Regions from separate parts of the Streptomyces sp. CA-288835 genome, predicted to be linked through region 2. Evidence: predicted binding sites of a transcription regulator. Region 2 holds the regulator's gene; the other holds the start of a gene.
What was found. The regulator HspR, encoded in region 2, represses chaperone genes until heat shock. The targets are predictions, from matches to a motif close to TTGAGNNNNNNNNNCTCAA.
Positions count from the first base shown of each region.

Region 1: dnaK (molecular chaperone DnaK) is a predicted target of HspR. The motif match lies at 1,376-1,394, and genes of this name have one in related genera.

Region 1 covers NZ_JBNJMW010000001.1:5,388,462-5,391,868, forward strand. Annotated here, with positions in the region: gene ACQEVY_RS24370 (copper resistance CopC/CopD family protein) at 1-1,291, shown strand, start outside; gene dnaK (molecular chaperone DnaK) at 1,454-3,352, shown strand; gene grpE (nucleotide exchange factor GrpE) at 3,355-3,407, shown strand, end outside.
Region 2 covers NZ_JBNJMW010000001.1:4,785,319-4,788,725, forward strand. Annotated here, with positions in the region: gene ACQEVY_RS21455 (helix-turn-helix domain-containing protein) at 1-432, opposite strand, end outside; gene ACQEVY_RS21460 (hypothetical protein) at 837-1,091, shown strand; gene ACQEVY_RS21465 (hypothetical protein) at 1,123-1,632, opposite strand; gene ACQEVY_RS21470 (heat shock protein transcriptional repressor HspR) at 1,747-2,196, opposite strand; gene dnaJ (molecular chaperone DnaJ) at 2,204-3,400, opposite strand.

The sequences.
Region 1 (3,407 bases), 600 kb from region 2:
CCCCACGACCCTCCTCGACCTCTCCCTCCTCAAGGACACGCTGAGCAGCAGGCCGGGCTGGGCGCTGTTGGCGAGGCTGGTGCTGGTGGGGTTGGCGGGGGTCTTTCTCGTACGACTGTGGGGTGCGCGTGATGCGTCACGGGCGGACGTGCGGACGGATGAGCGGGCGGACGATCGGACGGACGTGCTTGTGGATGAGCGGCCGAAGCTCGCCGTCGTCGTATCGGGCGGGGTGCTCGCCGTGGCGCTGGCGGTCACCTGGGCTGCCGCCGAGCACGCGTCCGCGGGGATCCAGGTTCCCGTGGCGATCGTCTCCTCCGTACTGCATCTGCTCGCGATGGCGGTCTGGATGGGCGGCCTCGTTGCGCTGCTCACCACGCTGCGCCGGGACGAGACCCTGCCCTCGGCGGCGTCGGTGGCCCGTTTCTCGCGGCTCGCTTTCGCGTCCGTGGTGGTCCTGGTGATCACGGGGGTCTACCAGTCGTGGCGGGGGCTCGGTTCCTGGGAGGCGCTCACCGGTACGTCGTACGGGCGGATCCTGGCCGCCAAGGTGTGCGCGGTGGTGCTGCTGCTGGGGGCGGCGGCGTACTCGCGGCGCTGGACGGCGGGGCTGCTCGCGGCTCAAGAGCCGGTGCGGGTGCGGGAGTTGGAGGCGGTGGGAGCGGCGAGTACGAGTGCCGGGGGTGGGGGTGCGGGGGACGAGACCGGCAAGGCCGAGGGGGTTGAGGAGCACGACGGTCGCGATGAGCCCGGCAAGCCCGTCGACATTGGCGAAGGCGGCGAACACGCCGCGAGCCCGCCCCCTCACCAGGCCCTGCGCCGTTCCGTACTGGCCGAAGTCGTCGTAGGCGTCATGGTGTTGCTGCTCACGACGGTTCTCACCGGCACCCAGCCGGGCCGGGCCGCGACCGAGACCCCGGACACGCCTACGGCTCCGGCCGGTCAGCCCACGACCTCGATGACCCTGATCCCCTTCGACGTCGGCACTCCGAACGGCAAGGGCAAGGTCCAGATCGTTCTGGAGCCGGGTCGTGTCAACGAGAACACGGTCCAGGCGGTGGTCATACGCTCCGACGGAGTCATCGCCACGGTTCCCGAACTCCGCCTCACCTTCACCCTGCCCGCCGAGAAGATCGGCCCCATCGACGCCGAACTCACCGACCAGGGCGGCTACTGGGGCACCAACTCCCTCAACCTTCCGCTCCCCGGAACCTGGACCATGAACGTCACGGTCCGTACGTCGGACATCGACCAGGTGACGGTGTCGAAGAAGGTGCAGATCTCGCCCTGAGCGGGTTGGCTCCGCCGGTTTGCTGGGCGGTACCGCGCGACCAGCCACAACGTACCCGCAGTGTCCCCCGAGCGCGTCCTCACCTTGACAAGAGAGCACTCAAGTTTTATCTCAAAGAGTGAGGCAGGTTGTGCCAAACCCGCAGCGTACGAGGAGGGAGAGATGGCACGCTCGGTCGGTATTGACCTCGGCACGACGAACTCGGTGGTCTCGGTCCTCGAAGGCGGCGAGCCCACCGTCATCACGAACACGGAGGGCGCCAGGACGACCCCGTCGGTCGTGGCGTTCGCCAAGAGCAACGAGGTGCTGGTCGGCGAGATCGCCAAGCGCCAGGCGGTGACGAACGTCGAGCGCACCGCGCGGTCCGTCAAGCGGCACATGGGGGACCACGCGTGGCGTTTCCCCGACAAGGGCAGCATCGACGGGAAGCGTTACACCCCGCAGGAGATCTCCGCGCGAGTCCTGCAGAAGCTCAAGCGCGACGCCGAGGCGTACCTGGGCGAGGACGTGACGGACGCGGTGATCACCGTACCCGCGTACTTCGACGACACCCAGCGCCAGGCGACCAAGGAAGCCGGTGAGATCGCCGGTCTCAACGTCCTGCGCATCATCAACGAGCCGACGGCCGCGGCCCTCGCGTACGGACTGGACAAGGAGAACGACCAGACGGTCCTGGTCTTCGACCTCGGCGGCGGCACCTTCGACGTGTCGCTGCTCGAGATGGGCGAGGGCGTCATCGAGGTGAAGGCGACCAACGGCGATACGCATCTCGGCGGTGACGACTGGGACCAGCGGATCGTCGACCACCTGGTCAAGCAGTTCAAGAACGCGTACGGCGTGGATCTGGCCAAGGACAAGATGGCCGTGCAGCGGCTGCGCGAGGCGGCGGAGAAGGCGAAGATCGAGCTGTCCAGCTCGTCGGAGACCAACATTAACCTGCCGTACATCACGGCCTCCGCGGAGGGTCCGCTGCACCTGGACGAGAAGCTGACGCGCGCCCAGTTCGAGCAGCTGACAAGTGATCTGCTCGACCGCTGCAAGGGGCCCTTCCACCAGGCGGTCAAGGACGCCGGAATCAAGCTGTCCGACATCAACCACGTGATCCTGGTGGGCGGTTCGACCCGGATGCCTGCCGTAACCTCGCTGGTCAAGGAGCTGACGGGCAAGGAGCCGCACAAGGGCGTCAACCCGGACGAGGTGGTGGCCGTCGGTGCCTCGCTCCAGGCGGGTGTGCTCAAGGGCGAGGTCAAGGACGTACTGCTGCTGGATGTCACACCGCTGTCCCTCGGTATCGAGACCAAGGGCGGCATCATGACCAAGCTCATCGAGCGCAACACGACGATCCCGACGCGTCGTTCGGAGATCTTCACGACCGCGGAGGACAACCAGCCGTCCGTGACCGTGCAGGTTTTCCAGGGCGAGCGGGAGATCGCGGCGTACAACAAGAAGCTCGGCATGTTCGAGCTGACGGGCATCGCGCCCGCGCCGCGCGGTGTGCCGCAGATCGAGGTGGCCTTCGACATCGACGCCAACGGAATCATGCACGTCTCCGCGAAGGACCTCGGTACGGGCAAGGAGCAGAAGATGACCGTCACCGGTGGCTCCGCGCTGCCGAAGGACGACATCGACCGCATGGTCCGCGAGGCCGAACAGCACGCGGAGGAGGACCGCAGGCGCCGCGAGGCCGCCGAGACCCGTAACCAGGCGGAGCAGCTCGTCTACCAGACGGAGCGGCTCATCAAGGACAACGAGGAGAAGATCCCGGCCGACGCGCGGAGCGAGACCGAGGCCGCGCTCGTGGACCTGAAGGAGCAGCTCAAGGGCGAGGACACCGCCGCCATCCGGCAGTCGATGGAGAAGGCGGCGACGGCCGCGCAGAAGATCGGCACGGCGATGTACGAGCAGCCCCGCGCGGGCAGTGAGCAGCCTGGGCAGGATGGGCAGGCCGGTCAGGCCGGAGCGAGCGGGGACGACGAGGTGGTGGACGCCGAGATCGTCGACGATGACAGCTCACGGACGGGCGACAGTTCACGGGCAGGCGACAGTTCACGGGCAGGCTGACGATGAACCGAACCCGGCCGCGGACGCAGGAGGAGCTGGAGCGCCTGCTGGAGGA
Region 2 (3,407 bases):
CTGCCTCGCCACCTTGGCGAACAACTCCCGCAGTTCGGGCGGAACACCCATCCTGCGAGCCGCCTCCTCGGGACTCAGCTCCGCATGAGCGACCCCCGGCGCCGGGTGCTCGCCGCCCGCGACGACCGGCAGGTCGTCCTCCGACAGCCGACCGGAGCGGATGAGCATCTCGCGCAGCGGCACGCCCAGTACGGCCGCGATACGCCGCATCGTCTCCAGGTCCGGCATGGACTGACGCTGCAACAGCCGGCTCACGGCGGCCCGATGCACCCCGGCATCGTCCGCGAGCTTCGAACGACCGCCCCCACGCGGGCTGTCGATGTCGTAACCACGGCCGCGCAGCAGATCCTCGATCCAGCCGGCGAACTCCTCGAGCCCCTCGGCCCGGTATCTGCGATCTGTACGGGCATCGGCCCGTGAGCTGGAACGCATATGTCCGCTCTCCCCTCGTCGCGCGGACAACGTACCGAGCGCCCTCGCACCAAGGTGTGTGCGCGCTCGCGCGTAACTGTGGAGATTCGGCAACCGCCCTGATCCATGCGGCAGTTGATGTACGGCCTGGAGCGTCACCATCGCGCCCACCTCCACGGAGGGTAGTCACTTGCGTACGCGCTCGCACCATGCGAGTCTATTCGCTCGCTCTTCGTCATCGAACATATGTTCCCACACTCGGAGCGACGAAGACCGGAGAAGAGCGCAGAAGAACGCAGGAACGCAGAAGAGCGGCGAAGGCCGAGGAGACGAGGAGAGAGGAGCGACCACGATGACCGAAGCCAAGCGCAGAGCGTTTCGTACGGACAGGCTGCTGCGCGAGGACGCCGGGACGGAGGCCGACCATGACGACGACTGAGGCCGACGAGGTCGCGCTGGAGCTGGAACGCCTGCGCCGCTCGGTCGACGTCGGCTTCGCCACCACCCGTGGCGACCTGGCCCTCCTCCTCCAGCGCGCCGACCAGACGGACAAGACCCTCGACGAACACGAGACCCGCCTCGAAGCCCTGGAACGCGCCCGCTGGCCCCTGCCGTCCCTGGCAGCCCTCACGTCCTGCATCGCCCTGGCGGTGACGCTGTGGCAGGCGGCGGGGCGGTAGGCCCGCGATGCGGGAGTGGGTTCGAGACCGCTTACGGAAGCCGGCTCACCTCGATCCACTCCCGCAGCAGCCCCTCCCGCTCCGCCGCCCGAGGCGACCCGTCCTCCTGTGCACGCCCCCACTGGGCCATGGCGGCCAACGTCGCCCGCAGGGTGGCCTCGCCCGCCGCCAGGTGCGACAGGAGCGTCAGCGAGAGGTCGTACTCCTCCTGGGAGTACCAGGCCACCGCCGCGTACGCCGTCAACTCGGCGTCCTTGTCGACCGTTTCGATCGATACGGTCATCGTGGGCGCCTCGTCCGGCCAGGACGCCGCCGCAAGCGCCATCTCCAGCAGAGCGCCCGCCTGGCGCCTGAGGGACTTCACCGGTACATCGTTGACCGTCAGTGCGCGGACGTCGTCCCACGGCCACAGTCCCGATTGCCGGTCACCGAGGGCCACGACCCCCTCCGGCGTCAGCCGCACCCCCGGGGCGAGCCCGGACGGCTTCGCCCCCACATACACATCGCCCTCGGCGATCCAGAACAGCCCCACCATGGCCATGGGAAAGCTCCATTCCCCCAGTGAATCCAGTAGTCGGACAGATGATCGCAGCATGCGAACGGGAACGGGCCCGGAGGTTCAACCTCCGGGCCCGTCAACGCTGTTGCGCTGTCCCTAGTCCGACTGCTGGCGCTTCGGCCGCCAGACCACCAGCGCGCTCGTCTGCTGGACGTCCTGGTACGGGACCAGGTCGCGGCGGTACGAGGCGTGGACCGCGGCCTCGCGCTGCTGCATCGCGGCGGCGGCGCCGTCCAGGGCCGCCTCCAGCTCCGCTACGCGGGACTGCAGCGCGGCGACCTGGTTCTCCAGTTCGATGATGCGCTTGATGCCGGCCAGGTTGATGCCCTCGTCCTGCGACAACTGCTGGACCGTGCGCAGCAGTTCGATGTCGCGGGCCGAGTAGCGCCGGCCCCGCCCGGCCGTGCGGTCGGGGGAGACCAGGCCGAGGCGGTCGTACTGGCGCAGGGTCTGGGGGTGCAGACCGGAGAGCTGGGCCGCCACCGAGATGACGTACACCGGGGTTTCCTCGGTCAGCTCGTACGGGTTGCGTCGACGGCCATCCATGGTCTCCTCATGCTCCCTTCGCCGCCTGGAACAGCTCGGCCCGCGGATCCTCGCCCGCGGTCGCCTCGCGGTACGCCTCGAGCGCGTCACGCGCCTTGCCCGACACGTCCTTGGGGACCGCGACCTCGACGGTGACCAGCAGGTCGCCGCGGGTGCCGTCCTTGCGGACCGCGCCCTTGCCGCGGGCGCGCATCGTCCGCCCGTTGGGCGTGCCCGGCGGCAGTTTCAGGGTGACCGGCGGACCGCCCAGAGTCGGCACCCGGACCTCCCCGCCCAGCGCCGCCTCGGCGAACGTCACCGGCACCGTCACCGTGAGGTTGTCGCCCCTGCGGCCGAAGACCGGGTGGGCGCCCACATGCACGATGACGTACAAGTCGCCCGCAGGACCGCCCCGTTCACCCGGTGCGCCCTTGCCGCGCAGCCGGATCCGCTGGCCGTCGCTGACGCCCGCGGGGATCCGTACCTGCATCGTGCGCGAGGACTTGGCGCGGCCGCTGCCCTTGCAGATCTCGCAGGGGGTCTCCGCGAGCAGACCGCGGCCCTTGCAGTCGGGGCACGGGTCGGTGAGCGAGAAACCGCCGCCCGAACCGCGCGCCACCTGCCCCGTGCCGACGCACGTCGAGCACACGCGCGGTGTGCCGTTCGCGTCGCCGGTGCCGGAACAGGCCTTGCAGGGTGACTGGGAGGACATCCGCAGCGGAACGGTCGCGCCGTCCACCGCCTCCGTGAAGCTCAGCGTGACCTCGGACTCGATGTCCTGGCCGCGCCTGGGCTGCGTACGCGTGCCGGTGCCCGTGGCGCCGCCCCGGTTGAACAGGCCCCCGAAGACGTCACCGAGGCCGCCACCGAATCCGCCGCCGGCGCCGCCCGCCCCGCCCTGGCCGGGTGCGCCTCCGAAGAGGTCGCCCAGGTCGAAGTTGAACGTGCCGCCGGCGCCCGCGCCGGGGCCCGGCCTGAAGCCGCCGTTGCCGAAGAGGGTGCGCGCCTCGTCGTACTCTTTGCGCTTCTTGGGGTCCCCGAGGATGTCGTTCGCCTCGGAGATCTCCTTGAAGCGCTCCTCGGCCTTGTCGTTCCCCTTGTTGGCGTCCGGGTGGTACTCGCGAGCGAGCTTCCGGTACGCCTTCTTGATCTCGGCCTCGGTGGCGTCCTTGGGGACGCCGAGGACCTTGTAGTAGTCCTTCTCGATGAAGTCCTTGGTGCTCATCCTCGAC